3 regions of the Pseudomonas abieticivorans genome follow, and region 3 is predicted to be linked to each of the others. Evidence: predicted binding sites of a transcription regulator. Region 3 holds the regulator's gene; each other region holds the start of a gene.
What was found. Region 3 encodes sigma-54, which starts transcription at its own class of promoters, with help from an activator protein. Its sites were predicted from a motif close to ANTGGCATNNANNTTGCTNT; they were not measured.
Positions count from the first base shown of each region.

Region 1 (10,223 bases), 1.1 Mb from region 3:
CGCCCGCGCGGCTTGGCTCAAGAGTCAAGTGTTGCTGAGACCGGCCGCCCGCGCGGCCTATCGCAAGCGAGCTTGCTCCCACATTGGTTGAAACGTGCCTATGCCTGTGAGAGCGGCGCTGTTCGTTTTTAGGAGCACCTGCGGTACACCCAAGGCAGGCAACGCCTCTCCCTCAGAATGCGGCACGGTGCAACAAATGTGGGAGCAAGCTTGCTTGCGAATAGGCTTTCGCGGATGAATTCGCTCCGGGGTTGGGTATGCCGGTAGGAGCGTCAAGCCAGCTCCGGCTCCACCCGATCACGCCCGCCCTGCTTGGCGGCGTACACACCGGAATCGGCGCGCAGCAGCAAGGCGTCCGCGCCCTCGTCCGGGCGCCAGCAGGCAACGCCAAAGCTGGCCGTGACCACGCCGACGCCGTCGATGGAGGTCGCCCGCAGGCCACTCCATAGCTCGCTGGCCAGCGTGTAAGCCTGCAACGCGTCGCTGCCTGGGCACAGCACCATGAACTCTTCACCCCCCAGGCGGCAAAATACGTCGGTGCGGCGCAGCCGATGGCTGATCTGCTGGCAAATCCCCTGCAACACCCGATCACCGACGGCATGGCCGTGCTGGTCGTTGATGCGTTTGAAATGGTCGATGTCGAGCATGATCACCGACAGGTGCAGCCGGTCGCGCTGCGCCCGATCCAGTTCCGACTTCAGGCGCTCCTGGAAATAGCGCCGGTTATGGATGCCGGTCAGGGCATCGGTCACCGACAGGGCACGCAGTTCTTCCTCGACCCGCTTGAGGTCGGAGATATCGGTCAGGTAACCGTGCCACAGCGTACCGCCTTCGGACAACGGCTCAGGCGTGGCCTCACCACGCACCCAACGCAGGCCGCGCGTGGGCAACTGCACGCGATACTCTTCACGCCAGGGGCTCAGTTGGTCGGCTGACAAGCGTATGGACAGCAACACCCGCTCCTGATCCTCGGGGTGGATGCGCTGGAACACCACCCGGGCATCCTCGTGCAACAGTTCCAGATCAAGCTCGTAAATGTCCCGCAGGCCTTTGCTTGAATAGGTGAAACTGGCCGTGCCATTACCGTCCAGGCGTAGCTGAAAGATACCGCCGGGCACCTCGGCGCTGAGCTTTTCCAACAGCCGGTCCCTGGCAGCCAGGGCTTCGTGCACGCGCTTGCGTTCGGTGATATCGATACAGATCGCCAGGTGGCCAATCCACTGCGCCTGCTCATCCAGCACCGTGGTGGCGAGCATGTTGACGGCCAGGAAGGTGCCGTCACGGCGTACCAGGGTCCACTCGCGAGCCTCTTGCGCGCCTTCGCCCGGGGTTTCCACCAGCATGGCCTGAGCCAGCGGTATATCCCGTTCATAGTAGTGGCTGAGGGTGCGTGCGCGGGCTTGCAACTCTTGATGCAGGTGCAAGTCCTGAAGCGTCAGGTGGCCCACCACCTCGTTGGCGGTGTAGCCGAGCATCAGTTCGGCACCGGCATTGAACGTGGTGATGATGCCGCGCAAGTCGGTGGCAATGATCGCCACCTGGGTGGCGGCATTGAGCACGCTGCGCAATTGGTTGTGCGTACCGCGCAATGCCTGCTCGCTGGCGCGTAACTGCGAGGTGCGCTGCTCCACCAGGCGCTGAGCACGCTGGCGCTGGCTGACCAGGCTGTACAGCAGCGCGCTGAGCAACATGCTCAGCAGACCGCCCAGCATTACCACCATATTGACTGCCGAGCCCTGGTTGGCCTGCATGAAGGCAGTACTGGGGCGAATGTCCAACTGGTAATCACGGTCTGCCAGGCGCAACAGGTGGGTGGCCGCCAGCGGCGATTCAGCCGGCGCCTCGGCCGACTCGAACAACACCTCGTGACTGCCTTCGGTGGACAGGTCGAGGATACGTACGTTGAGGTTGTCGTCACTTTGCGACGGCAAGCCATCGGCCATCAACTGGCGCAGGCTGATCACGGCCATCACGAAACCCTTGACCGGGCCCTTGCCGTCCGGTGCCAGCACCGGTGCGACCATCAGCACGCCACGGGCATATTGCGGGTCCACGCCCACCAGGTTGATCGGCGGCGACACGGCCAGGCTGCCACTGGCCAACGCGCTGGCCAGGGTCAAGCGCCGCGGCTCCTGGGAGGCAATGTCGAAGCCCAGGGGCAATTTGCGGTGGGTTTGCGATTGGGTATAAAGCACCGGGTAGTACTCGGCCCGTTCCGGCGCCGGCACCAGGTTGCCGTGGCTGTCGAGCTCACGAATGGCAAAGTCAGCGTCGCCCTGCGCCCGTGCATCACGCTCAAAATCGCCGCGCTGTGCCTGCAGCACGCGGGGCGACCAGGAATAGGCCTGGGTGCGCAACAGCAATGGCCCGGCATAACCGTCATATTCATTGCGGGTAATATCGTCGGAATAGACGAAAAAACGCCGCAGGCCATCCAGGCGCTGGGCCTGATCCTGAAAGCGTTCTTCGATGCGGCTAAAACGCTCCCCAGCCAGCAATTCGAAACGCTGGCGCAACTGACGCTGGTACATCTCGCTGGTGCCCACCGCCAGCAGGCTGGTCAACAGCGTGCCAGCCACCAGCGCCAGGCCTGCGACCAACCAGGCGGAAGCGTCTTCACTGATGAAGCCGAGTATCTTGGGGCGAACGGCGTGCAACGACATAAGCAAAACTCACAACGCCGACGGGCAAAAAGAAACAGTGTGGCTCAGCTTCAGTTATAGCTATTTGCCACCAACTTGCCTAGTCACGCATGCAGTTAAAATTTAAATGCATAGGCGCAAAAAAGGGCTCTTAAAGAGCCCTTGATTTGATCAGCCAACGCACGCCTCATGGCGCAATCGTTTAGCGGGCCTGAATTTTCCAGGCGCGGTGGATCTTGGTGTTGCGAGCGAAGTCCGGGTCCAGGGTTTTAGCGCTGATTTCCTCGACGGCATACCGCTCGCCCAGGTGCTCGTCGAGCTGGAACTTGCGGAAGTTGTTGGAGAAATACAGCACGCCACCTGGCGCCAGGCGCGCCACGGCCAGGTCCAGCAATTGCACGTGGTCGCGCTGAACGTCGAACACGCCTTCCATGCGCTTGGAGTTAGAGAAAGTCGGTGGGTCGATGAAGATGAGGTCGTATTCATCGCGGCTGGCCGACAGCCAGGCCATCACGTCGCCCTGCTCCAAACGGTTTTTGTCGGAAAAACCATTGAGCGACAGGTTGCGCCGTGCCCAGTCCAGGTAGGTTTTGGACAAGTCCACGCTGGTGGTGCTGCGCGCGCCGCCCTTGGCCGCGTGCACGCTGGCGGTGGCGGTGTAGCAGAACAGATTGAGGAAACGCTTGCCCGCCGCCTCGCGCTGGATGCGCATGCGCATGGGCCGGTGGTCAAGGAACAGGCCGGTGTCCAGGTAGTCGGTCAGGTTGACCAGCAGTTTTACGCCGCCTTCCTGCACTTCGGTGAACTGGCCCTGGGGCGCTTTGGCGCTCGTACTGCTTGGTGCCGGCCTGGCGCTCGCGACGCTTGATGATCACCCGGCTCTTGTCGATGCCCAGCGCCTGGGGGATGGCAGCCAGGGCGTCGAACAGACGCGCCTGGGCCTTTTCCGGGTCGATGGAACGTGGAGCTGCGTACTCCTGCACGTGCACCCAGTCGTGGTACAGGTCGATGGCCAGCGCGTATTCGGGCATGTCGGCATCGTAGACACGGTAGCAATCGATCTGCTCCTTGCGCGCCCACTTGCCCAATTGCTTGAGGTTTTTCTGCAGGCGGTTGGCAAACATCTGCCCGCCTTCGCTCAGGCGCGCCTGCTCGACCACCGGCGCTGGCGCCGGGGTGGGCTTGATCGGGTTGCCGTTCTTGTTGAGGCGCGCGTACGGGTCCGGGGCCTGCACCGGCTGCTCGGCGTGCTCGGCCTGCAATTGCGCCTGCTCACGTTGCACCTGGCGCTGCTCGGGGGTCAGGCGTTCGCCGGTGACGAACTGGTCGGGCTGTACCTTGATCAGCAGCAGCTTGCACGGCAACGCGCCGTTCCAGAACGAATACTGCTTGTGGCTGCGGATGCCCATGCGCTTGCCCAGGTCAGGCGCGCCCGTGAACACCGCCGCCTCCCAGCCCAGGCAGGCCTGGCGCAGACGCTCGCCGAGGTTCTGGTAGAGGTACAGCAGGCTCGCCTCATCGCCCAGGCGCTCGCCGTAGGGAGGGTTGCAAATGACCAGGCCTTTCTGGTTCTGGTCGGTGCGCGGCTCAAAGGTGGCGACTTCGCCCTGGTAGATCTTGATCCAGTCGCTCAGGCCGGCGCGCTCGACGTTGTTGCGCCCCGGCTGGATCAGCCGTGGGTCGGCTTCATAGCCGCGAATCCACGCTGGGGTCTTGGCCAGGCCCGCCTCGGCGCGGGCCAGCGCCTCGTCGTGCAGCTTGCGGTACAGGGCCGGCACGTGGCCCAGCCAGGCACTGAAGCCCCAGCGGGTACGCTTGAGGTTGGGCGCGATGTCGGCGGCGATCATCGCCGCCTCGACCAGGAAGGTCCCCACGCCGCACATCGGGTCGGCCAGCGCGCCGCCTTGGGCAGCGATGCGCGGCCAGCCAGCGCGAATCAGGATCGCCGCCGCCAGGTTTTCCTTCAGGGGTGCCGCGCCTTGCTGCAGGCGGTAGCCGCGCTGGTGCAGGCTGTGGCCGGACAGGTCCAGGGACAGGATCGCCTCGCCACGGTCCAGGCGCAGGTGCACGCGCAGGTCCGGGTTGAGCTTGTCGACGCTGGGGCGCTCGCCCGAGGGGGTGCGCAGCTTGTCGACGATGGCGTCCTTGACCTTCAGGGCGCCGAAGTGTGTGTTGTCGATGCCCGAGCCATGGCCGCTGAATTCCACCGCCAGGGTGCCGTCGGGCAGCAGGTGGTCTTGCCAGTCCACCGAATTGACCCCGTCGTACAGATCGTCGGCGTTGGCCATGTTGAAGCGCTTGAGTACCAGCAACAACGCGGTTGCCCAAGCGCGACCACAGGCACAGGCGGTAGGCCGTTTCCATGTCGGCCATGCCGCGCACCGCCGAGGTGTGTTCGCGGGTGTCCTCAAGGCCCAGCCCAGTGGCTTCCTCAGCGAGCAGGCCTTCGAGGCCCTTGGGGCAGGTGAGAAAGAGTTCGTAACGGTCCGACATGGGTAATCCAGGGCCTTGAGCAATGAGTGGAGGGGCAACGCGTCACCCCACCAGAGTTTAATCAGGCGCTTTTCTAAAAGAGCGCCCGCGTGGCACCACCGCGGTGCCGTACCACCCGGACAAACCTGCCCAAATAGGCTTTGATCATCCGGGCAGAAAATAATTCTGCCTGACAAAAGGGGCAACAATGACCCTTCGTCGCTTATTCACTGACGCCAATTTGCCATCATCCCTGCCCGGCAAATGCGTCCCTTTATCAATGCAGCCCTCATCATAGCGGGCTTTGACTGCTTTCCACCCCAGAAGCATTTATTTACTTATGGTCTGGATACCTCAAACGTTACGCCCTTATGACAAAACGATCATTCACATCGGTCTGCGCATTGTTTAGAAATCTACACAGGTTGTCCCGCGACGGGACGACACCAATGCCCGCCACGCCGGCAGCGGGCGCACACCGGCAGAACGATTCTGCCCGGCCTCAGACGAGGCCGACGGGACATAACAGTCAACAGACGAGGGCAACACCCTATGAGAAGACTTAAGCGTGATCCGTTGGAACGAGCATTTTTACGCGGATACCAGTACGGCATCCATGGCAAATCCCGTGAGCTTTGCCCTTTTACTCTACCGTCAGTTCGTCAGGCCTGGATCAATGGCTGGCGCGAGGGACGCGGCGACAACTGGGACGGTATGACCGGCACTGCGGGCATCCATAGACTCAACGAAATTCGCGCCGTCGGCTGAACAGGAACCCCTTATTTCACACCTCTGAATTCACATTAACCACGCACGCTCCCTCCGAGCGGCGGGCTTCGGCCCAAGGGCCCCTTCAAGGGGCCCTTTTTTTGTCAGGGCTTGCGCGGCATCCCGGCGATTGCGTCCACCGCCTCACGGATCAAGGCCGGCCCCTTGTAGATGAAGCCCGAATAGATCTGCACCAGGCTTGCACCGGCGGCGATCTTCTGGGCCGCATGCTTGCCTTCGGTAATGCCACCGGCCGCGATGATCGGCATTTTGCCGCCCAGCTCGCCCGCCAGCACCTTGACGATATGGGTGCTTTTTTCCAGCACCGGCGCGCCCGACAACCCCCCTGCCTCGTCACCAAAGGCCAGGCCTTCGACGCCTTCGCGGCTCAGGGTGGTGTTGGTGGCGATTACCGCGTCCATGCCCGACTCCAGCAAGGCACTGGCCACCAGGGCGGTTTCTTCGTCGCTCATGTCCGGGGCAATCTTGATCGCCAGCGGCACGCGCTTGCCGTACTGGGCGGCCAGTACCTCACGCTGCTCGGCCAGGGCCTGCAGCAGTTGCTTGAGCGAGTCGCCGAACTGCAGGCTGCGCAGGCCCGGGGTGTTGGGCGAGCTGACGTTGACGGTCACGTAGCTGGCGTGATCGTAGACCTTGTTCAGGCAGATCAGGTAATCGTCGACCGCGCGTTCCACCGGGGTGTCGAAATTCTTGCCGATGTTGATGCCCAGCACGCCCTTGTAGCGAGCGGCCTGCACCCGGTGCAGCAGGTTGTCGACGCCCAGGTTGTTGAAACCCATGCGGTTGATGATGGCCGTGGCGTCAGGCAGGCGGAAGATCCGCGGCTTGGGGTTGCCGGGCTGCGGGCGCGGGGTCACGGTGCCGATCTCGACGAAGCCGAAGCCCAGTTGGGCGAAGCCGTCGATGGCCGCGCCGTTCTTGTCCAGGCCTGCGGCCAGGCCCACCGGGTTGGGAAACTGCAACCCCATCACCGTCACCGGCAGGCTCGTCGGCTTTTTGGCCAACAGGCTGTTGATGCCCAGGCGGCCACCGGCCCCGATCAGGTCCAGGGACAGGTCATGGGAGGTTTCCGGGGAGAGTTTGAACAACAGCTGGCGGGCCAGGGTATACATGGGCGGGCTAAGCTCGGCTATGGGACGATTCGATGGCGGCGATTATAACCGCGCAGCCGGCGTTTGTGGGGACCGATGGCATATGCATTGCTTGTCATCCTTCATCAGTGCCTGCCCCCTTGCAGCGGCAGGCCGTCGACAATGGCGTCGTCACACCCGCGGCTTTTCAGCTGACGGGCGGGCGGCGCTTTTTTTTGCAAGGGCGAACAGTAGATGACAGACATTCCAGCAGACCCCCTGGCCTGGGTGGCCGGCAGCGATGCTCCGGAAAAACGCAGCCTGAACATCGGCTTCATGGCCCTGAGCGACTGCGCCTCGGTGGTGGTGGCCGCCACCCAAGGCTTCGCCCAACCCCACGGGCTGACCCTTGACCTCAAACGCCAGAGCTCGTGGGCCAACCTGCGGGACAAACTGGTCAGTGGCGAACTGGATGCAGCCCACTGCCTGTATGGCATGGTGTACGCCGAACACCTGGGGATCGGCGGCGGCCCGGCCACCGACATGGCGGTGCTGATGGGGCTTAACCAGAACGGCCAGAGCCTGAACCTGTCACCGGCCCTGATGACGGCAGGCGTGACCGATGCTGAAGCATTGCGCCGCCACGTGCACCAAAGCCGCACAAAACTGACCTTCGCCCAGACCTTTCCCACCGGCACCCATGCCTTGTGGCTTTATTACTGGCTGGCCAGCCAAGGCATCCACCCGCTGGAGGACGTCAACAGCGTGGTGGTACCGCCGCCGCAGATGGTCGCCCACATGCAGGCCGCGCGCATCGACGGTTTTTGCGTGGGCGAGCCCTGGTGCGACAGTGCCGTGCGCCAGGGCCTGGGTTTTACCCTGGCAACCACCCAGGCGATCTGGCCCAACCACCCGGAAAAAGTCTTGGGCTGCACCCACGCCTTCGTCCAGCAGCACCCCAACAGTGCCCGGGCGCTGGTCAAGGCCGTGCTGGAAGCCAGCCGCTTCATCGAACAAAGCCCGGAAAACCGCCGCACCAGCGCGCAACTGATCAGCGCGCGCGAGTACCTCGACGCCCCGCTTGATTGCGTAGAGCCGCGCTTCATGGGCCACTACGCCGACGGCTTGGGTAATACCTGGCAGGACCCGCACGCGCTGCGCTTCCATGGCGACGGCCAGGTCAATCTGCCTTACCTGTCCGATGGCATGTGGTTCATGACGCAGTTTCGCCGCTGGGGCCTTTTGCGCGACGACCCGGACTACCTCGGCGTGGCCCGCCAGGTGCAGCAATTGGGCCTGTACCGCGAGGCCGCCCAGGCCTTGGGCGTGCCGTGCGACGATGCCGAACTGCGCAGCAGTCAACTGATCGATGGCAAGGTCTGGGATGGCCAGGACCCTGCCGGCTACGCCCGCAGCTTCCCTTTGCACGCGCTGGCTGGCGGTACGCCGCGGCTGGCCAGCCGATGAGCGGAGGTCACCCATGCTGCGCATCCTGTTGATCAACGACACCGCGAAAAAAGTCGGCCGCCTGAAAGTCGCACTCAGCGAAGCCGGGTTCGAGGTGATCGACGAGTCGGGGCTGACCATCGACCTGCCCGCACGCGTCGAAACGGTGCGCCCGGACGTGATTTTGATCGATACCGAGTCACCTAGCCGCGACGTCATGGAACAAGTGGTGCTGGTCAGCCGTGACCAGCCCCGGCCCATTGTGATGTTCACCGACGAGCACGACCCAGGGGTGATGCGCCAGGCGATCAAGTCCGGGGTCAGCGCCTATATCGTCGAAGGCATCCATGCCCAGCGCTTGCAACCGATCCTGGACGTGGCCATGGCGCGCTTTGAAAGCGACCAGGCCCTGCGCGCGCAGCTGCACGCCCGCGATCAGCAACTGGCCGAGCGCAAGCGCATCGAACTGGCCAAGGGGCTGCTGATGAAAATGAAGGACTGCAAGGAAGAAGAGGCCTATACCCTGATGCGCAGGCAAGCCATGAGCCGCCAGCAGAAGCTGATTCAGGTCGCCGAGCAAATCATCGCCATGAATGAAATGCTGGGGTAAGGGCAAGGCCTGCATCTTGGCCCAACCCTTGCTAATACAATACCCAGGTAGCCAACGGCGGTTGCCCCACATTGACCGACAAAGACGTCGCACCCCCCTCGCACATACGCGGGAAGGGTTGCGGCGTTTTTGCGTTTCTGGCCCCCAAGCATCGTCGAGGCATTGATGAATAAATCTTTCTGGAAATCCGGCCACGCCCCTACCCTGTTCGCGGCCTTCCTGTATTTCGACCTGAGTTTCATGGTCTGGTACCTGCTCGGCCCCCTGGCCGTGCAGATCGCCGCCGACCTGCAACTGACCACCCAGCAACGCGGCCTGATCGTCGCCACGCCCCTGCTCGCCGGCGCCATCCTCCGTTTGGTGATGGGCGTGGTGGTCGATCGCCTGTCACCCAAGACCGCCGGCCTGATGGGCCAGTGCGTGGTGATCGCGTCGCTGTTCTGCGCCTGGCATTTCGGTATCCACAGCTATGAGCAAGCCTTATTGTTGGGCGTGGCCCTGGGCGTGGCTGGTGCCTCCTTTGCCGTGGCCCTGCCCCTGGCCTCGCAGTGGTACCCACCACAACACCAGGGCAAGGCCATGGGCATCGCCGGGGCCGGTAACTCGGGCACCGTGTTCGCCGCTCTGTTCGCCCCCTTGTTGGCCGCCAGCTTCGGTTGGAGCAACGTGTTCGGCTTCGCGTTGATCCCGCTGGTGCTGGTATTGATCACCTTCACGTTGATGGCCCGCAACGCCCCCAACCGGCCAGCGGCCAAATCCGTGGGCGATTACCTCAAGGCCCTGGGTGACCGCGACAGTTGGTGGTTCATGCTGTTTTACTGCGTCACCTTTGGCGGCTTCATGGGCTTAGCCAGCGCCCTGCCCGGCTACTTCAACGACCAATACGGCCTGAGCCCGGTGACCGCCGGCTATTACACGGCGGCCTGCGTGTTCGGCGGCAGCATGATGCGCCCCCTGGGCGGTGCGTTGGCCGATCGTTTCGGCGGCATCCGCACGCTGCTGGCCATGTACACCCTGGCCGCGATCTGCGTCGCCGCCGTGGGCTTCCACCTGCCAAGTTCCTACGCAGCACTGGCGCTGTTCGTCATTGCCATGCTCGGCCTGGGTGCCGGCAATGGTGCAGTGTTCCAGTTGGTGCCACAGCGCTTTCGCCAGGAAATCGGCGTGATGACCGGCCTGATCGGCATGGCCGGT
Region 1 is NZ_CP094975.1:4,690,299-4,700,521, reverse strand. It holds gene L9B60_RS21535 (sensor domain-containing diguanylate cyclase) at 273-2,663, opposite strand; partial or broken gene rlmKL (bifunctional 23S rRNA (guanine(2069)-N(7))-methyltransferase RlmK/23S rRNA (guanine(2445)-N(2))-methyltransferase RlmL) at 2,845-5,135, opposite strand; gene rmf (ribosome modulation factor) at 5,667-5,882, shown strand; gene L9B60_RS21520 (quinone-dependent dihydroorotate dehydrogenase) at 5,987-7,015, opposite strand; gene L9B60_RS21515 (CmpA/NrtA family ABC transporter substrate-binding protein) at 7,229-8,440, shown strand; gene L9B60_RS21510 (ANTAR domain-containing response regulator) at 8,454-9,029, shown strand; gene L9B60_RS21505 (nitrate/nitrite transporter) at 9,195-10,223, shown strand, end outside.
Region 1: L9B60_RS21515 (CmpA/NrtA family ABC transporter substrate-binding protein) is a predicted target of sigma-54. The motif match lies at 7,090-7,109, and genes of this name have one in related genera.

Region 2 (10,223 bases), 2.6 Mb from region 3:
CCTGAATGAAGTGCAGATCGGCATGACCATGCACCACGCCGGCATCGAGTTGGCCCGCGATCGCCTGGGCCGCGCGGCGTTCCAGCGCTCGGTGATCAATGGCGAGATGTTCATCCCGCAAAGCGCGGCAGACGCCGGCTTCCTGGATAAAGTGGTCGAGCCTGAACAATTGCGCGAAACCGCCCTGGCCGCTGCCCAACAGTTGAAAAAAATCAACATGACCGCGCACAGGAACACCAAGCTCAAGGTACGCAGGGCGCTGCTGGAAGCACTGGACCGGGCGATCGATCTGGATCAGCAACACCTGGCGTAACGCCCCGCTCCCTGTAGGAGCAGCGGCCCCATCGCCAAGCTATTGAGTGACAACAGATTTCACCCAATTGCCGAACACAGTGCACGACCGTACACTCCCGCGACTTTTTGCCAAGTGAGTCGCGGGATGCTTTTTATTGTTCGCATGTTTCTGATGGGCCTGCACTTTATCGTGGTGGGCGCGCTGGGCCTGCTGATTGGCCTGTGTCGCCCGTTCAACCCGGACAACAGCCGCCTGTTCGCCCGCCTCTATGGCCACCCGGCCGTGAAGATCCTGGGGCTGGACTTGAAGACTGAGGTCGGCCCACTGTTCGACCAGCCACCGGGTTGCGTGATCGTGGCCAACCACCAGTCCAACTATGACCTGTTCGTGCTGGGCAAGGTGGTGCCGCCGCGCACGGTGTGCATCGGCAAAAAGAGCCTCAAGTGGGTGCCCTTCTTCGGCCAGTTGTTCTGGCTGGGCGGCAACGTGTTGATCGATCGCGGCAACTCGGCGAAAGCGCGCAAGGCCCTGCAAACCACCACCCGCACCCTGACCCAGGAAAACACCTCGATCTGGGTGTTCCCCGAAGGCACCCGCAATTCAGGCAGTGAGCTGATGCCGTTCAAGCGCGGGGCGTTCCAGATGGCCATTGACGCCGGCGTTCCGATCGTACCGGTGTGCGTCAGCCGCTACGCCCGGCGCCTGCGCCTGGGCAGCTTGCGCAGCGGCAAGATCAGCATTCGTTCGCTTGCACCGATCCCGACCACGGGGCTGAGCGCTGCCGACATCCCCCAATTGATCCAACAGTGCCAACAACAGATGCAACAGTGCATCGACGCCATGGAGCGCGACGTGCAAGTGGCGTGAACTGCCAAACACCTTGCCCACTCTGATCAGGCAGGACAAGCTAGGCTGTTGTCATTTAGTGCCTGCTTTTACTGCCCTCAGATCAAGAAGCGAATAACCATGGGTCGAGTCGTTGCTGCAGCCGTCTACAGCGCCGGAAAGAAAGTCACCAACATCAGCCTCGACGAAGGGGCGCAATGGGCCCGCAAGGCTGATCATTTCGTGTGGATCGGCCTGGAACAACCCAACGCCGAAGAGCTGGCCAACCTGCAGCGCCAGTTCGGCCTGCATGAACTGGCCATCGAAGACGCCCTGGAGAAGCACAGCCGGCCCAAGCTTGAAACCTTCGGCGACGCGCTGTTCATCGTCACCTATTCGCCGGTACGCCAGGACGGCAAGCTGGAGTTCATCGAAACCCATATCTTTGCCGGCAACGGCTACATCATCACCGCCCGCAACGGCCACTCGGCCTCCTATGCCCTGGTGCGCCAGCGCTGCGAGGCGCGCCCGCTGCTGTTGGACCATGGCGAAGACTTCGTGCTGTACGCCCTGTTGGACTTCGTCACGGAGAACTACCAGCCGGTCAGCGAATCCATCCACGCCGAGATCGAGGCGCTGGAGCGCAACGTGCTGGGCGGCGCCTTGCACGAAGAAGACACATCCAGCGCCTGCACTGCCTGCGCCGTGACCTGTTGCGCATGCGCCGCTACGTGGCGCCCATGGTGGAAATCAGCGAAGAGCTGCAGCGCCTGGACTTCCCGTTCATCGACAAGAACATGCGCCCCTACTTCCGTGACGTGCAAATCCACGTCAACCGGCAGATGGAAGACCTGGGCACCATGAGCGACATCGCCTCGCAAACCATCGAGATCGGCCTGTTGCTGGAGTCGTCACGGCAAAGCATCGTGCAGCGCAAGTTTGCCGCCTGGGCAGCGATCCTGGCGTTCCCCACGGCGGTGGCAGGGATCTATGGGATGAACTTCCAGAACATGCCGGAGTTGAGCTGGCATTACGGCTACTTTGCCGTGCTGGGGGCGATCGGAGTGGGGTGCGGGGCGTTGTATTGGAGCTTCAAGCGGTCGGGGTGGTTGTAGATCGGCGGTGCGGCCTTTCGCGGATAAATCCGCTCCTACAGAGGCACGCGAATACCCCGTAGGAGCGGATTTATCCGCGAAAAGCACGCCGCCGTCTCTGTAGGAGCGGATTTATCCGCGAATTCAGACGCCGTGTAGAAGCGGATTTTTCCGCGAGCCAAGTGCCAACGATTTACCGATTGTGCGCCACGAACCGCATCATCCACTCCGCCACCGTGGTGCCATGGTGCTCACGCCCCAGGCTGTCGATGGCTGCGTCATACACCACCGGCCCCAGGCTTTGCTGGCGCAGGTCGAGCAGCGCGCGGGAATAATCGTGCATGAACTCCGGGTGGCCCTGGAAACACAGGACCTGGTCGCCGATATGGAACGCGGCAAACTGGCAAAACGGGCTGCTGGCGATCACCGTGGCGTTTTCGGGCAACGCGGTGACCTGGTCCTGATGGCTGATCAGCAGTGACAGCTCCTGGACTTCAGGGCTCATCCAGGGCGCACGGCCCGGCACCTGGTAGTCGTGCACGCCCACGCCCCAACCCTGGGTCGCACGCTCGGCCTTGCCGCCCAACAGCAGCGCCAACAACTGATGGCCAAAACACACGCCCAACAGCTTGTCGCCACGCTGGTAACGATCCAGCAAGAAGGCCTTCAGGGTTTGAATCCACGGGTCGTTGCCGAACGAATCGGCCTTGCTGCCCGTGACCAGGTAGGCGTCAAACTGCAGATCATCGGGGGGGTATTGGCCGTTCATCACGTTGTATACGGAAAACTCGGCCGCAATGGGCTGACGCGCGAACAACTGTTCGAACATCCGGCCGTAGCCCTGATACTGCTCGACCAGCTCTGGGCGCAGGACATCGGTTTCCAGGATGCAAATGCGTAACGACATAAAAGTACCCGACACGAATAAAGGCGAGAATGAGCGGCGAAGCGTGCCTTGATCATTCACACATGGCAAGTACGACGGTGTGTAGCGTGCAAGTCACAACCATTCGGCGCAGTCGGACGAATGGTCATACGTGAAAGGATTCACCAGTCGGCCAACGCGACGCGTCTAGCCTGCGTGCTGATTCAGGGATAGCCATGGGCTATATCTCAAAATAATCAAATTTCACTCTAAATACAGATAAAACCGTTCTAAGCCACGGCCCGCGCGGGCCCTACTGTTAGTCATGGACGCGGCCGAAGCGGAATTTTCCGATCCGACGGCGTCTCGAATGGCAACAGTGCACGTCTCGGCCAGGCGCTATCACAGCCCAGCAGTCGGCATTCAGGAAGAACAACAAGAAGGCAGCTCGCCATGTTCAAACACAACAAGCTTCGCCAGGCAGGTCTGATCGTTTTCGCAACCACCTTGCTCCTGATACTTCCCAACCTCAGCCGCCTGTTCGGTTGAGCAGCGCAATCAACTTTTAATGTCGGTCAACTACCGGCCTGGGCACTTGTGTGCCAATCTTCCCTCTGGCCCGATGGAGATTGGTTTATGCGCAAATGGATTGTCCTGCCGGCACTGTCCGCCCTGCTGACGTGCACTGCGGCTCACGCCGTGGTCGACATTGATCATGCGGTGGATGAGATCGGCAACGGCGTATTGATACTCGACCTGCGTAACGACTCGGATTTCGCCGCAGGCAACATCCACAATTCACTGCAAGTGGACATGACGATTCGCAAGATGTCCTCGGAAATCGACACTCGCGGCCTGGCCTATCAGTTAGGGCGCGTGGTGGAAGACAAAAACCGCACCGTGGTCATCTACAGCGACACCAACGAACATGCCCTGTCGGCCGAACGCACCTTGGCGCAACGCGGCTACATGAATATCGTCAATGGCGGCAATTACACCGAACTCAACGCGGCGCTGTTTCGCCTATGCCAATCCGACTCTTTCTACTGCTGATCGGCTGGCTGCTGGCAGGCCAGGCCCTTGCCGCCAGCCTGACGGTTGCGCTGGGCACCCAGTCGCGCACCTGGCAGAGCGCCGAATTGCTCCGGCACCCGCAGGCGCGCACGCTGCACATCCCGGACGACGTGGCCTATAAACGCGGCATGACCTACCGGGTGGTGCCCGTGGCTGCGCTGCTGCCTGGCCTGACGGCCCAGGACCATGTGCAGGCCGTGGCGCTGGACGGGTTTGCTGCGGAACTGCCGGCAGCCCCGCTGCTGGCCACCGGCAAGACCCGCGCCTGGCTGGCCGTGGAAGATCCCGCCCACCCCTGGCCGCCACTGGCCCCCGGCAAACCGTCGGCAGGGCCGTTTTACCTTATTTGGAGCGAGCCTGCCGCCGGCCATATCGGCCCCGAGCAGTGGCCCTTCCAAATCGCCAGCCTGCGCCAACTGGCCAGCGTGGCCGAACGCTTCCCGGCCATGCGGCCTGACCCGGCCTTGGCCGCCGATGACCCGGTCAACCGGGGCTTCGCGCTATTCCAGAAAAACTGCCTGGCGTGCCACCGCCTCAACGGTCAGGGCGACGCACAGTTTGGCCCGGACCTGAATATCCCCTTCAGCCCGACCGAGTATTTTTCGCAAGGTTTTCTGCAGCGTTACATTCGTGACCCGCAAGCCATGCGGCGCTGGCCGCAGGCGAAGATGCCGGGGTTCAGCGCGCAGGTGTTGCCAGATGAAGAGCTGGCGTTGCTGGTGGGCTACTTGCAGCACATGGCGGGGCGCAAGGCAGGCCAGTGACAGCCCCGCCGTTACCCTGGCCGTTACTGCTGCTGTACCCGAATCAAAGGCGCAGGCGTGACCACCACTTTGGCATGCATCTGCTCGAACCCACCGCCACGGCGCATGCCGCGCACCGGGCAAGCGTCCAGGTAGTCCAGGCCTACGGCCAATTTCAAGTGGCGCTCCGGGCGCGCCAATTGGTTGGTCACGTCAAAGCTGTACCAGGCGTCATCCAGCCAGGCCTCGGCCCAGGCGTGGCTGGCCAGGTGTTCGCTGCTTTCGGTAAACAGGTAACCCGACACATAGCGCGCCGGGATGCCCAGGCTGCGCGCGCAGGCCAGAAACGCATGGGTGTGGTCCTGGCACACGCCGGCGCGCCCGGCAAACGCCGTGGCGGCCGTGGTGTCGACTTCGGTAGCGCCCGGCGTGTAAGTCATGTGCTGATTCAGCGCGCCCATCAGGTCGATCAGCCCGCTCCGGTCGCGGCGCTTGCTGCACTCCTTGGCGGCAAAGGCGCGCAGGGCCTCGTCGGCTTCGGTCAGGCGGGTGAAACGCAGGAACGGGTAAGCCGATTGCGATTCGTGCTCGGATTCGGTCTTCTCGTCGATCTCGACCTGGCCACGGGCGCCGATGACGATGCGGTCATGGGGGCGATCCAGGGTCAATACGTGGAAGATATTACCGAACGGATCGATCTGCGCCTTGATCGAGGTGGGCAGGTCCAGTTGCCAACTCAGCACGTGCTGGCGGTCGCTGTCATGGGGCGTCAGGCGCAAGTACTGAATGCTGGCGCGCACCTCGTCTTCGTATTGATAGGCGGTCTCGTGACTAATGGAAAGTCTCATACAGCCTCCAGGTAAGAGCTGTGGATAGCGTTGCCCAACTGGCGCACCAGCGGGATACATTCGGTCAGCCAGGCGTGCAGCCCTTCGTCGAGGATCTCGCCGATACCGGTGTAGCGCAGTCGCGCATCCAGTTCGGCGGCCAGACGCTGGGCCGGGCGGCCGTTGGCCCCCGGCAGGCTCGCGAGGATCTGATCGATCTCTTCGGTACAGGCGCGCAGCGAGCGCGGCACATCGGCACGCAACAGCAACATTTCGGCCACGAAACGAGCCGAGGGTGCGTCGCGATAGATTTCGGTATACGCCTCAAAGGACGACAACGCGCGCAGCAAGGCGCTCCATTGGTAGTACCCGCGCGCCGAGCTGTCGTCCATGTTCTCGGCGGCGTCGCCAAACATTTCGTAGCGCGCGTCGAGCAGGCGCAAGGTGTTGTCGGCGCGCTCGATGAAGGTGCCCAGGCGGATGAAACGGAACGCATCGTTGCGCATGATGGTGCCGTAGGTGGCCCCGCGAAACAGGTGCGAACGCTCCTTGATCCACTCGCAGAAGCGGCTCATGCCATAGCGGCCCAGGCCCTGCTCGGCAATCCCGCGGATCTCCAGCCAGGTGGCGTTGATGTTTTCCCACATGTCGGCGGTGATGCGCCCGCGCACGGCATGGGCACTGGCCCGCGCCGCGCCCAGGCAGCTGTAGATACTGGCCGGGTTGGCCGCGTCCAGCGCAAAGAAGTGCAGCAAGCGTTCGGCGTGCAATTGGCCGTGGCGCTCCAGGTAGTCCTCCAGGGTGCCGGTGATCAGCAGTGGCATGGCCACTTCATGCAGGCCGTCACCGCGACCATCCTGGGGCATCAGGCTCAACGAATAGCTGACATCGAGCATGCGGGCGAGGTTTTCCGCCCGCTCCAGGTAACGCGACATCCAATACAGGTCAGAGGCAGTTCTACTTAACATTGGCAGGCATCCTTAATCCTCGACCACCCAAGTGTCCTTGGTACCGCCGCCCTGGGATGAGTTGACCACCAGCGAGCCTTCCCGCAGCGCGACACGGGTCAGACCGCCCGGCACCACGCGGGTTTCACGCCCGGCCAGCACAAACGGGCGCAGGTCGATGTGCCGCGGCGCAATGCCGTTTTCAACAAAGGTCGGGCACGTCGACAGGCACAGGGTCGGCTGGGCGATGTAGGCGTTGGGACGGGCCTTGAGGCGTGCGCGGAAATTCTCGATTTCAGCGGCGCTCGCGGCCGGGCCCACCAACATGCCGTAGCCACCGGAACCCTGGGTTTCCTTGACCACCAGGTCTGGCAGGTTGGCCAGCACGTGGGACAATTCTTCAGGCTTGCGGCATTGCCAGGTAGGCACGTTCTTGAGGATGGGTTCTTCGTCGAGGTAAAAGCGGATCATCTCGGTGACATACGGGTACACCGACTTGTCGTCCGCCACCCCGGTGCCGATGGCGTTGGCCAGGATCACATTGCCAGAGCGGTAGGCGGCCAGCAGGCCCGGCACCCCCAACATCGAATCGGGGTTGAAGGCCAGCGGGTCCAGGAACGCGTCGTCCAGGCGCCGGTAGATCACGTCCACGGCTTTGGGGCCGTCGGTGGTGCGCATGAACACCTTGTCGTCGCGCACAAACAAGTCGGCCCCTTCCACCAACTCCACGCCCATCTCGCGCGCCAGGAAGGCGTGTTCGAAAAAGGCGCTGTTGAAACGACCCGGGGTCAGCACTACCACGCTTGGGTTATCGATGGGGCTGGAGCTTTTCAGGGTGTCGAGCAACAGGCTGGGGTAATGGTCGATGGGGGCGATGCGCTGGGCGGCGAACAGCTCGGGGAACAGGCGCATCATCATCTTGCGGTCTTCGAGCATGTAGCTCACGCCGCTGGGGGTGCGCAGGTTGTCTTCGAGCACGTAGTAGGTGCCATCGCCGTCGCGCACCAGGTCAACCCCGGAGATGTGCGAGTAGATGTCACGGTGCAGGTTGAGCCCCTGCATGGCCAACTGGTACTGCTCGTTGGCCAGTACCTGCTCGGCGGGGATGATCCCGGCCTTGATGATGCGCTGGCCGTGGTACAGGTCGGCCAGGAACATGTTCAGTGCTTTTACCCGCTGGATACACCCACGTTCCACCACGCGCCACTCACTGGCCGGGATGCTGCGCGGGATGGTATCGAAAGGGATCAGGCGCTCGGTGCCCTGCTCATCGCCATAGAGCGTGAAGGTGATGCCGGCACGATGAAACAACAGGTCGGCCTCACGCCGCCGCTGGGCCAGGAGCTCTTCGGGCGTCTCGGCAAGCCAGCGGGCGAACTCCCGATAATGCGGGCGGACAATACCGCCGGCATCGTACATCTCATCATAATAGGTGCGGATCATGCCGTACTCCTTGTCACCCGGACACCAAGACCATCGCAAGGCCCGTGCCATCGGCATAAACGCTTAAAATTCAATCACTTGAATAAAAAAAACAAATTACCCGCACCATTCCCGTGCGCTTGACAGTGCACCACAATGCACCGTGCTCCATTGCGAAGCAGGGTTAATGCTATGACCAGCATAGACAGAGTTGATTTCACTGGCTGGCCTACTTCGTTAATAATTCTTACAAGCCAGTGAGAAAGCTCTTACGGCAACCAGATTCCCTTTCCGCCACCTTGCTCGAGGTGGCTTTTTTTTGCTTACTTTTTGTGGCGTTTGACCAAAAGTGAGCCGGCGTAAGGCCGGAAAGGTGATTCGGCATCACCCTAACCAATGGATATGTGCAAGGCATCGGAATCCTGCTTCTGAGAATTGCGAGCATATCCATTATCTAGGGGGAGGCCACTTGATCTTGATCTTGATCTTGATCTTGATCTGCTTTTGATCTTGATGGTATGCCCCGTAAAGCGCCCGGGCCGACTGGAGGCGTCGATCAAGGGGCGGCCCGCAGGGCCCGAGGCGCAGCCGAGGGAGACGGCAGCCGGCAAGCTTCTATAGCCGGTGCCGTCTGCCCCTTGAGCGACGCCGTAAGGAGGGGACCCGCAGCGCAGCGGAGGGCCCAAGCAGGGGCAAGCCTTTTTTGCTTACTTTTTGTGGCGTTTGACAAAAAGTAAGACGCCGTAAGGGCGGAAAGGTGATTCGGCATCACCCTAACCAATGGATATGCCCACCGTCCTCGGAGCATGCTTCAAAAATCATGTACATATCCATTACCAAGGGCGCGGCCACTTCACCTTTCCGGCCTTACGCCGGCTCACTTTTTGTCAAACGCCACAAAAAGTAAGCAAAAAAGGCTTGCCCCTGCTTGGGCCCTACGCTGCGCTACGGGTCCCCTCCCTCCGGCATCGCTCAAGCGGACGACGGCCCGGAATAGAAGCTCCTCCGGCTCCGTCTCCGGCGGCTACGCCTCCGGCCGCTTGATCGACGCCTCCAGTCGGCCCGGGCGCTTAATGGGGCATACAATCAAGATCAAAAGCCAAGCAGATCAAGAGCAGATCAAGAGCAGAGCCAGCGGCCAGAGAGCACGGGCACGGGCACGGGCACGGGCAGGATATGATGTGCCTATTTCCCAGAATTCCGCGAAGAACCTTTTTTTGCCTGGCGCTTGGACGAGGGGCGTTGATGCTGGAAATAAAAACGGCCAACCCTGGGGTCGACCGTTTCTTGTAACGCTGAAACCCTAAGCCTGGGGCCTGCGCACTTCATGTTTTACACCCCAGCCTTCGATTTCTCCGCCCAAGGGGGCGACCACCGCCTCGAAATCCAGCTCGAACTCGCCAATGCCACCATAGGTTGCGTGCATCACCTTGCTTAACTCAAGGTGCCACGCCCCGTCGTCCCGCTCACTGACCTGGGCATTGAGCGATTCACCGCGAAACTTCCCGGCAGCCGTGCGCGCACGCTTTTCGTCGGGAAAGACGGCGTAGAACTCGATGGGGTGAATACTGGAGAAATCAAACCCGCCTTCTTTCATGCGGCGCAGCACTTGAGTGCTGATGTCTTCTTGATAGGCTGTGCTCATGAACCGTCCTCCTCAATACGATGGATAGACTTTCAGTACTTCCCGGACCTCCGCTGACTGACTAACGGCGAATGGATTGCGTAATGCATGATTACCGGAAACAAGCATGGAGCTGACAAGACGTGAAGCGCGGCGGTTTAACCGTTTGCCTCGCTTGCAGAGTAGCGCGAAGGGAACGCCCGTGCCAAGGGGGGCCTGGCAGGGGCGCGAAAATCAGTCGACCGGGGTCACGGAGCGCACTTCCATGGCATTCATGTCCTTCAACACCTTGGCCGTGGGTTGCTCGGTACGGTTTTCGAAATCATTGAGGTCGGCCTTGTCCAGCACCGGGCGGTAGTGCGAGCGCACATGTTTGGCAGCCTCTTCATCTGAAGGACGCTGCTCGGACTCCACCAGCAGCTTGAGCAGATCGCCATGTTCATCCACGAAAGCGATTTCCCACTTTTTCATTAGTATCTCCTCAGCAAACCCAGCTGTAGCCGTGTG
Region 2 is NZ_CP094975.1:981,647-991,869, forward strand. It holds gene L9B60_RS04265 (crotonase/enoyl-CoA hydratase family protein) at 1-313, shown strand, start outside; gene L9B60_RS04270 (lysophospholipid acyltransferase family protein) at 440-1,162, shown strand; partial or broken gene L9B60_RS04275 (magnesium and cobalt transport protein CorA) at 1,262-2,235, shown strand; gene L9B60_RS04280 (amidotransferase) at 2,408-3,121, opposite strand; gene L9B60_RS04285 (rhodanese-like domain-containing protein) at 3,716-4,132, shown strand; gene L9B60_RS04290 (cytochrome c) at 4,105-4,917, shown strand; gene L9B60_RS04295 (transglutaminase family protein) at 4,941-5,744, opposite strand; gene L9B60_RS04300 (alpha-E domain-containing protein) at 5,741-6,691, opposite strand; gene L9B60_RS04305 (circularly permuted type 2 ATP-grasp protein) at 6,704-8,113, opposite strand; gene L9B60_RS04310 (ribonuclease E inhibitor RraB) at 9,396-9,737, opposite strand; gene L9B60_RS04315 (hypothetical protein) at 9,951-10,187, opposite strand.
Region 2: L9B60_RS04305 (circularly permuted type 2 ATP-grasp protein) is a predicted target of sigma-54. The motif match lies at 8,146-8,165, and genes of this name have one in related genera.

Region 3 (10,223 bases):
AGGCCGGCCGATCATCGACGTGGCTCTTGAAAACACCGAGCTTTCACGTACCCAGCTGCAAGTGCTGCTGGACCCGGAAAAGCTCACCGCAGGCGGCATCTGACAGCCTTACGGCTTTGGAGGCAAACATGCAGCACTGGAAACGCACCATCGAGATGGCCAACCGCTGTTTCAACGCCGGCGACTTGATTGACGCCCGCGAGCTGTATTTGCAGGCGCTGGCCCTGGCGCAGGTGTTGTTCGAGCGCTGGGCGGACGTCGACGAAGCCGTGGCGGCCTGCGTCATCAGCCATCACAACCTGGCCGACCTGCATCTGCGCCTGATGCAGCCGGAGGAGAGCGCCGAGTACTTGTGCGCCATTCATCAATACCTGTTGCAGGCCGCGCAAGACCGGCGCCTGCCGCAGGCCTTGCGCGAGGCCGCGCTGCGCCATAGCAGCAAGACCTACGCCGAGCTGTTGAGCTTTATTGGTGAATACGGCGAATACCCGCGCACCTCGCGCCTGCTGTTCAGCCAGGGAACATCCACGCAAATGGTTCACTACGGAGTTCATTGACCATGCCTTATACCTTGCCTGCCCTGCCTTACGCCTATGACGCGCTGGAACCGCACATCGACGCCAAGACCATGGAGATCCACCACAGCAAGCACCACCAAACGTACATCAATAACCTCAATGCGGCGGTTGATGGCACCGAGTACGCCGAGTGGCCGATCGAGAAGCTGGTGGCCAGCGTCAAGCAACTGCCCGAAAAGCTGCAGCCGGCAGTGATCAACCAGGGCGGCGGGCACGCCAACCATTCGTTGTTCTGGGAGGTGATGTCGGCCCAGGGTGGTGGCCCGGCACAGGGCTCGGTGGCCAAGGCCATCGACGAGCAACTGGGTGGCTTCGAGGCGTTCAAGGAGGCCTTCACCAAGGCTGCGTTGACCCGTTTCGGCAGCGGTTGGGCGTGGCTTAGCGTAACCCCGCAAAAAAAGTTGGTGGTGGAGAGCAGTGGCAACCAGGACAGCCCGCTGATGAACGGCAACACGCCGATCCTCGGCCTGGACGTGTGGGAACACGCCTACTACTTGCAATACCAGAACCGGCGCCCGGAATACATCGGGGCGTTTTATAACGTGGTCAACTGGGCCGAGGTTGAGCGGCGTTACCGGGCTGCCGTGGCGTGAGTCGTCAAATAGTGGGGGCTCAGGCGTTTTCCATTGGTAGCGGGCGCTTGTTGCGCCTGGCCCTGGGCAGCGTATTGACGCTGGCCGGGCTTTCGTTGCTGGCCATACAGGCGTTGGCCTGGCTGGACCTGGACCCACGACTGTTGCGTGCACTGGAGGGTGGTGCCATCGCAGCACTGGGCACCGCGCTTGGCGCGGTACCGGTGCTGGTGATCCGTGGCATGCCGGTGGCCGTGGCCGACACCCTGTTGGGTTTCGGCGCAGGCGTGATGCTGGCGGCCACGGCGTTCTCGCTGATCATCCCAGGCTTGGATGCCGCGCAAACCATTGGGTTTTCCCGCTGGGGCGCCGGTAGCCTGATCAGCTTTGGCATCATGTTCGGGGCGTTCTGCCTGTACCTGGTGGACCGCCAGGTGGCCGGGGTGTCGCCGCAAGTGTTGGTGGGCACCCCGCAACAACCGCCGATCCCAGCACGCATATGGATTTTCGTGTTCGCGATCATTGCCCACAATATTCCCGAAGGCATGGCCATCGGCGTATCGGCCGGCGGCGGCATGCCCGACGCCGACAGCCTGGCCATGGGCATTGCCCTGCAGGATGTGCCAGAGGGTCTGGTGATCGCGCTGATACTGGCTGGCGCCGGCATGTCGCGGTTCAAGGCGTTCCTGGTAGGTGCGGCATCAGGGCTGGTGGAGCCGGTGTTCGCCGTGCTCTGTGCCTGGCTGGTGGGCTTGGCTGAACTGTTGTTGCCCTTGGGCTTGGCCGTGGCGGCGGGGGCAATGCTACTGGTGGTGACCCATGAGATCATCCCCGAGTCGCGCAGCAACGGGCATCACAAGTTGGCGAGCCTGGGGTTGTGCGTGGGCTTTTGCCTTATGATGGTGATGGATACGGCGCTGTCATGATGGGGCGGGGTTGCCGTGGCCCTCACCCCAGCCCCCCTCCCTGCGGGAGAGGGTTGGGGCGAGGGCGATGTTTTATTCGCCTTCGTCGAAGCGGTTATTGATCAACTCGACAATCGCTGCCATCGCTTCGGCCTCTTCGGCCCCCGCAGTACTCAGGTGCACCTGGGTGCCTTTGCCCGCCGCCAGCATCATCACGCCCATAATGCTTTTGCCGTCTACCAGGCTGTCCGGGCTGCGGCCGATACGCACCTGGCAATCGGGAAAGCGGCCAGCCACGCCGACGAATTTGGCGGCTGCCCGGGCGTGCAAGCCAAGCTTGTTGATGATTTCGATTTCACGTGCAGGCATCGCGGTGGGGGTCCTTTCAGCTAAGGTCGCGGTGGCGAACCTGAACATTCTTGAGCGTTTGTTGGAGCGCCTGGCCCAAGCGCTCGGTGAGGTACACCGAGCGGTGGTGGCCGCCCGTGCAGCCAATGGCGATGGTCACGTAGGCGCGGTTGCTGGCGGCAAAGCGCGGCAGCCATTTAAGCAGATAACTGCTGATGTCCTGATACATTTCTTCGACGTCCGGCTGGGCAGCCAGGTATTCAATCACCGGTTGGTCCAGGCCTGAATGGTCGCGCAGTTCTGGCTTCCAGTACGGGTTGGGCAGGCAACGTACGTCGAACACCAGGTCGGCATCCACCGGCATGCCGCGCTTGAAACCGAACGACTCGACCAGGAACGCAGTGCCCGGCTCAGGTTGGTTGAGCAGGCGCAGCTTGATGGCGTCGCGCAGCTGATACAGGTTCAGGTGCGTGGTATTGATTTTCAGGTCGGCCAGGTCCGCAATCGGCCCCAGTAGCGAGGTTTCGACCCGAATGGCTTCGGCCAACGAGCGGTTGGCGCTGCTCAGTGGATGGCGCCGGCGGGTTTCGGAAAAGCGTTTGAGCAGGGTTTCTTCGTCGGCGTCCAGGTACAGCACGTCGCACTGGATGTGCCGACCGCGCACTTCCTCGAGCAACTCGGGGAAGCGGGTCAGGTGGCTGGGCAGGTTGCGCGCATCGATAGACACGGCCACCAGCGGTTGCGCCAGTTCGGTATGGATCAACGCGCGCTCGGCCAGTTCCGGCAGCAACCCGGCAGGCAGGTTGTCGATGCAGTAGTAGCCGTTGTCCTCGAGTACATCCAAGGCTGTGCTTTTACCGGAGCCGGAGCGGCCGCTGACGATGATCAGGCGCATGCTTAGTGACCGTTTTGAACGTCCAGCACGACCTTGTACAAGGCTTCGTTGCTGGCTGCCGAGCGAAGTTTGTCCCGTACGTCCTTCTGGTCCAACATGCTGGCGATTTGCCGTAGCAGTTCCAGGTGCGCATCGGTGGCCGCTTGCGGGACCAGCAGTACGAACAGCAGGTCTACCGGGGCGCCGTCGATGGCATCGAAGTCGATGGGGGCGTCGAGGTGCAGCAGGGCGCTGACCGGCGATTCGCAGCCAGCCAGACGACAATGGGGTATGGCGATGCCGTTGCCGAAACCGGTGGAACCGAGTTTCTCACGGGCAATCAGGGCTTCGTAGACGTCTTGCATCCCAAGCTCGGGTATTTCCCGGGCAATGAGGTTGGCAATTTGTTCGAGCACTTTCTTTTTACTGCCGCCTGGCACGTTCACGAGTGAACGGCCAGGGGTCAGGATGTTTTCAAGTCGGATCATGGGTGGGGAGTGTCAGCGAGCATTCGCGCCTTGCAGCACGCTCTGCTGTTTTTCCTTATGTTTTTTGAGTTGGCGGTCAAGCTTGTCGGTGAGCAGGTCGATGGCCGCATACATGTCGCTATGTTCGGCGTTGGCGACCACTTCACCACCGGGAACGTGCAAGGTGGCTTCGATTTTCTGCAGGAGTTTCTCCACCGTCATCGTCACTTGCACATTGGTGATCTTGTCGAAATGGCGCTCCAATCGGGCGAGCTTCTCGCTGATATAAGTGCGCAAGGGTTCGGTCACATCCAGTTGATGTCCACTGATGTTGACTTGCATACCGCATCTCCTTATTGCTATTGCATAAAGAGGCAGGTGGAACACCTGCCGCAGGAACGCTGCCACACCTCAGGTGCCCACCGGGCAGCGCTTGCGCGCTGCGGGGCTACATCAATCGCTTGCGTTCGCTAGACGGTGCGATCCCGAGGGACTCGCGGTACTTGGCGACGGTGCGACGGGCTACCTGGATGCCTTGTGCCTCCAGTAAACCAGCGATCTTGCTGTCACTCAACGGCTTTTTCTGATTTTCGGCAGCCACCAGTTTTTTGATGATCGCGCGGATCGCCGTGGACGAGCATTCGCCGCCCTCGGAGGTGCTCACGTGGCTTGAGAAAAAATATTTCAGCTCATAAATACCACGCGGGGTATGCATGTACTTTTGCGTGGTCACCCGGGAAATCGTCGATTCGTGCATGCCCACCGCTTCGGCGATGTCATGCAGCACCAGCGGTTTCATTGCCTCGTCGCCGTAGTCGAGGAAGCCGCGCTGGTGCTCGACGATTTGCGTGGCCACCTTCATCAGGGTTTCGTTGCGGCTCTGCAGGCTCTTGATGAACCAGCGCGCCTCCTGCAACTGATTGCGCATGAAGGTGTTGTCGGCGCTGGTGTCGGCGCGGCGCACAAAGCCTGCGTACTGCGGGTTGACCCGCAGGCGTGGCACCGACTCCTGGTTCAGCTCTACCAGCCAGCGGTCGTTGTCCTTGCGCACGATCACGTCGGGCACCACGTACTCGGCCTCGCTGGACTCGATCTGCGAGCCGGGGCGCGGGTTCAGGCTTTGCACCAGCTCGATCACCTGGCGCAGCTCGTCTTCCTTGATCTTCATGCGGCGCATCAGCTGACCGTAGTCGCGGCTGCCCAGCAGGTCGATGAAGTCGGTGACCAGGCGCTGGGCCTCGGCCAGCCAGCGGGTCTTGGCAGGCAATTGGCGCAGTTGCAGCAACAGGCACTCGCTCAGATCGCGGGCGCCGATGCCAGCGGGCTCGAATTGCTGGATGCGGTGCAGTACGGCCTCGATTTCGTCGAGCTCGATGTCCAGTTCCGGGTCGAACGAGTCGCAGATCTCCTGCAACGTCTCGTCCAGGTAGCCCTGGTTGTTGATGCAGTCGATCAGCGTCACGGCGATCAGCCGGTCGGTATCGGACATCGGCGCCAGGTTCAATTGCCACAGCAGATGGCTCTGCAAGCTCTCGCCGGCGGAGGTGCGGGTGGTGAAGTCCCACTCGTCGTCATCGTTGCTGGGCAGGCTGCTGGCGCTGGTCTGGTAGATGTCTTCCCAGGCCGTGTCGACAGGTAGCTCATTGGGAATGCGGTCGTTCCACTCGCCGTCTTCCAGGTTGTCGACCGTCGGTGCGGTGGTTTCCTGAAAGCTGGGTTCCTGAATTTCAGGCGTGGTTTTCTGCTCGATGTTATCGGCCAGCGGGTCGCTGTTGTCGAAGTCTTCGCCTTCTTCCTGGCGTTCGAGCATGGGATTGGATTCCAGCGCTTCCTGGATTTCCTGTTGAAGGTCCAGGGTGGATAGCTGGAGGAGGCGTATGGCCTGTTGCAACTGCGGTGTCATCGTCAGTTGCTGGCCCATTCTCAGGACTAGCGATGGTTTCATGGCAGGGGCTTAACACCTTGTTCGCCGGCGCGATGCGCCATCCACTACACAACACCTGGGTTAACCCAGGCGCTCGGCTGTTGTCATAAGCAAATTATATGCCTGAAGTTGCAGTGTTTGCCTAGAGCGAGGCGGTAATTAAAAACCTTGCGATTTTCAAAAGCCGGCCTCCTCAAAGGCGCCCCAGCCCAAATGCCACCCTTTACAGGCGGAATTCGTGGCCGAGGTAGACTTCTTTAACCAGATCGTTGGCCAGGATGGTCTCGGCATCGCCTTCGGCGATCAGTTGGCCATCGTTGACGATGTAAGCGGTTTCGCAGATATCCAGGGTTTCACGGACGTTGTGGTCGGTGATCAGAACGCCAATGCCCTTGGCCTTCAGGTGGTGGATGATCTGCTTGATGTCGCCCACGGAAATAGGGTCGACACCGGCGAAGGGTTCGTCGAGCAGGATGAACTTGGGCGCGGTGGCCAGTGCCCGGGCGATTTCCACACGGCGACGCTCACCACCGGACAGGCTCATGCCCAGGTTGTCGCGGATGTGGGTGATGTGGAACTCCTGCAGCAGGCTTTCCAGTTCCTTGACGCGCCCGGCCTTGTCCAGCTCCTTGCGCGTTTCCAGGATGGCCATGATGTTGTCGGCCACCGAAAGCTTGCGAAAGATCGAGGCTTCTTGCGGCAGGTAGCCGATACCGGAACGGGCGCGGCCGTGCATCGGCTGGTGGCTCACGTCCAGGTCGTCGATCAGCACGCGGCCCTGGTCGGCCTGCACCAGGCCCACGATCATGTAGAAGCAGGTGGTCTTGCCGGCGCCGTTGGGGCCCAGCAAACCTACGATCTGGCCACTTTCAATGGACAGGCTGACGTCACGCACCACTTGCCGGCTTTTATAAGCCTTGGCCAGGTGCTGGGCTTTCAGGGTTGCCATTATTTTTTCTGCTCATCGGTTTTGCTTTTCGGCTGGATAACCATGTCGATCCGCGGACGTGGGGCGGTGACCTTGGTGCCGTTGGCACGGCCGGCGTTTACCACTTGCTTGACGGTGTCGTAGACGATTTTTTCGCCTTCGGAGGTGTTGCCGTCGTTGATGACCTTGGCCTTGTCGATCAGCACGATGCGGTTTTGCGCCGAAAAGTACTGGATGGTCACGCCGTAGGCCTGCACGATCGGTTTGTCGATCGCCGGCTTCTGCTCGTAATAGGCCAGGTTGCCGACCGAGGTGAACACGTCGACGTCGCCCTGTGCGTTGCGGGTGATGGTCACGGTGTTGCCAGTGATTTTCATCGTGCCCTGGGTAATGATCACATTGCCCTTGTAGGTCGCGACGCCTTGCTTGTCATCGATCTGTGCGTCATCGGACTGAATATGAATAGGCTGATCGCGGTCAGTCGGCAGTGCCCAGGCGCTCGCGCTTCCCAGTGCTGCGCCCAGGCTGAGCAAATAAGGAAGGGTTTTAACGAGCCTCATACAGTCCTCTTACGTTGGACAGCAGGTTCATCCGGCTGTCTTGCAAATACGCTTTCATTCCCACGCCTGTCGTGACGCCACCGGCGCCGTCAATTCTAACGGCTTGATCGGTCTGCGCATATTGCTTCTGAGGGAATACAGTCATGCGAGTAGTGGTAATAATCGTCTGGCGGTTCTTTTCGTCGACCCGCGCCACGCGCACCGAGTCGATCAGTTCCACCTGGGTGCCGTCCGGGTTGACCTCGCCGCGCTTGCTGGTGACGTGCCACGGGAAGGCTGCGCCACGGTACAGGTTGACGTCCGGGTTGGTCAGCAGGGTGACCTGGCTGGCTTGCAAATGCTCGACCTTGTCGCTGGTCATGTCATATTGCAGCTTGCCATCGGGCATGAACTGCTTGCTGTGGGCATTGGTTGCATAATAATCGATCGCGGTTTCGTCGACGGCCGTCTTGGGCTGGTCGAGGAAGGTTTCCGGGCTGATGTTCCAGTAGCCGACCGCGGCGAAAATCGCCGCCACGACCAACAGCAACACGATGTTGCGTAATTTTCTGCTCGACATGGGGTGCTCTACAAATAAGCGGCGAGGGCCGCATCGAGGTTGCCTTGGGCGCGAAGGATCAACTCGCAGAATTCTCGGGCCGCGCCTTCGCCGCCGCGCGCCAGCGTGACGCCATCGGCGTGCTCGCGAACAAAGCCGGCAGCGTTGGCCACGGCCATGCCCAGGCCCACGCGGCGGATCACCGGCAGGTCGGGCAGGTCGTCGCCCAGGTAGGCCACCTGGTCATAGCTTAGGCCGAGTTGGCCAAGAAGCTCGTCCAGGACCACTAATTTGTCTTCGCGGCCTTGGTACAGGTGGGCGATGCCCAGGTTCTTGGCGCGGCGTTCCACTACCGGGGTCTTGCGCCCGCTGATGATCGCGGTGGCCACGCCGGAGTTGATCAACATCTTGATGCCTTGACCGTCCAGGGTGTTGAACGTCTTGAATTCGCTGCCATCTTCCAGGAAATACAGGCGGCCGTCGGTCAGCACGCCGTCTACGTCGAAGATCGCCAGCTTGATGGCCTTGCCGCGTTGCAACAGTTCGTCGTTCATTTACATGACTCCAGCGCGCAGCAGGTCGCCGAGGTTGAACGCGCCGATCGGGCGATCCTGCTCGTCGACCACGATCAGGGCGCCTATCTTGTGGTCTTCCATGATTTTAAGGGCTTCGGCGGCGAGCATGTCCGGGCGGGCGGTCTTGCCGTGCACGGTCATGACTTCGTCGATGGTTGCCTGGCGCAGGTCCAGGTCGCGGTCCAGGGTGCGGCGCAGGTCGCCGTCGGTGAAGATCCCGGCCAGGCGGCCGTCGGTTTCCAGTACCGCGGTCATGCCCAGGCCCTTGCGGGTCATTTCCATCAGGGCGTTTTTCAGCGGCGTGCCGCGCTGCACCTGGGGCAGTTCGTCACCCGTGTGCATCACGTTTTCCACTTTCAGCAGCAGGCGTCGGCCCAGTGCACCGCCGGGGTGGGAAAACGCAAAGTCCTCGGCCGTGAAGCCGCGGGCTTCCAGCAGCGCGATGGCCAGGGCATCACCCATCACCAGGGCTGCAGTGGTGGAGGAGGTGGGGGCCAGGTTCAGCGGGCAAGCTTCTTGAGCTACGCTGCAATCTAAGTTGACGTCGGCGGCTTTTGCCAGCGGCGAGTCCGGGTTGCCGGTCAGGCTGATCATTTTGATGCCCAGGCGCTTGATCAGCGGCAGCAGGGTGACGATCTCGGCGGTAGAGCCGGAGTTGGACAGTGCGACGATGATGTCGTCGCGGGTGATCATGCCCATGTCGCCGTGGCTGGCTTCGGCCGGGTGCACGAAGAACGAAGTGGTGCCGGTACTCGCCAGTGTCGCGGCGATTTTGTTGCCGATGTGGCCTGATTTACCCATGCCCACCACCACGACGCGGCCCGAGCTTGCCAGGATCATCTCGCAGGCACGCACGAAATCGGCGTCGATATGGGCGAGCAAGCCCTCTACCGCCTCGATTTCGAAGCGGATAGTGCGTTGCGCGGATTGGATCAGGTCGCTGGATTGGCTCATGTCTGAAATCGTGTTGCCTGATGAAAAGGCGGCGATTATAGCCGTAATGAAGCAAACCCTCACGCTTGATCGTACAACGATGCTGTCACAGTCCTGAACAAGCGGTGCAACAGCCTTGGGGCGGGTGTGCGAGCAGTGATATAGTTCGCCGCTTGTTCGGCCCACTCGCCTTGCGTGCCTTCGTGGAATGCGCGTGCGTCAGAGTGAAAGGCTGCATCGAAAGGAGTTTAGATGAGTGCCGATAACGACTACGCCATCGATTTGAAGGGTGTTTCCTTCAAGCGGGGCGCGCGCAACATCTTTGATAACGTCGATATCCGCATTCCACGGGGCAAGGTCACCGGTATCATGGGGCCTTCCGGTTGCGGCAAGACGACGCTGTTGCGCTTGATGGGGGCCCAGTTGCGCCCTAGCAAGGGTGAAGTCTGGGTCAACGGGCAAAACCTGCCGGCGCTGTCGCGCAGTGACCTGTTCGACGCGCGCAAGCACATGGGCGTGCTGTTCCAGAGCGGCGCGCTGTTTACCGATCTCGATGTGTTCGAGAACGTCGCCTTCCCATTGCGCGTGCACACCGACCTGCCCGAGGAAATGATCCGCGACATCGTGCTGATGAAGCTGCAAGCCGTGGGCTTGCGTGGCGCGGTGGAGCTGATGCCCGACGAACTGTCCGGTGGCATGAAGCGGCGCGTGGCACTGGCTCGGGCCATTGCCATGGACCCGCAGATCCTCATGTATGACGAGCCTTTCGTGGGCCAGGACCCGATCGCCATGGGCGTGCTGGTGCGCCTGATCCGCCTGCTCAACGATGCATTGGGCATTACCAGCATCGTGGTGTCCCATGACCTCTCGGAAACCGCCAGCATTGCCGACTATCTGTATGTCGTCGGTGACGGCCAGGTATTGGGGCAGGGTTCGCCCGAGGAGCTGATGGCATCGGATGACCCGCGGGTGCGCCAGTTCATGAAGGGCGATCCGGACGGTCCGGTGCCGTTCCACTTTC
Region 3 is NZ_CP094975.1:3,586,009-3,596,231, forward strand. It holds gene L9B60_RS16405 (class II fumarate hydratase) at 1-103, shown strand, start outside; gene L9B60_RS16410 (DUF2753 family protein) at 129-557, shown strand; gene L9B60_RS16415 (superoxide dismutase) at 560-1,171, shown strand; gene L9B60_RS16420 (ZIP family metal transporter) at 1,183-2,076, shown strand; gene L9B60_RS16425 (HPr family phosphocarrier protein) at 2,149-2,424, opposite strand; gene rapZ (RNase adapter RapZ) at 2,441-3,298, opposite strand; gene ptsN (PTS IIA-like nitrogen regulatory protein PtsN) at 3,301-3,765, opposite strand; gene hpf (ribosome hibernation-promoting factor, HPF/YfiA family) at 3,778-4,086, opposite strand; gene L9B60_RS16445 (RNA polymerase factor sigma-54) at 4,193-5,689, opposite strand; gene lptB (LPS export ABC transporter ATP-binding protein) at 5,892-6,617, opposite strand; gene lptA (lipopolysaccharide transport periplasmic protein LptA) at 6,617-7,156, opposite strand; gene lptC (LPS export ABC transporter periplasmic protein LptC) at 7,143-7,715, opposite strand; gene L9B60_RS16465 (KdsC family phosphatase) at 7,724-8,248, opposite strand; gene L9B60_RS16470 (KpsF/GutQ family sugar-phosphate isomerase) at 8,249-9,223, opposite strand; gene L9B60_RS16475 (ATP-binding cassette domain-containing protein) at 9,455-10,223, shown strand, end outside.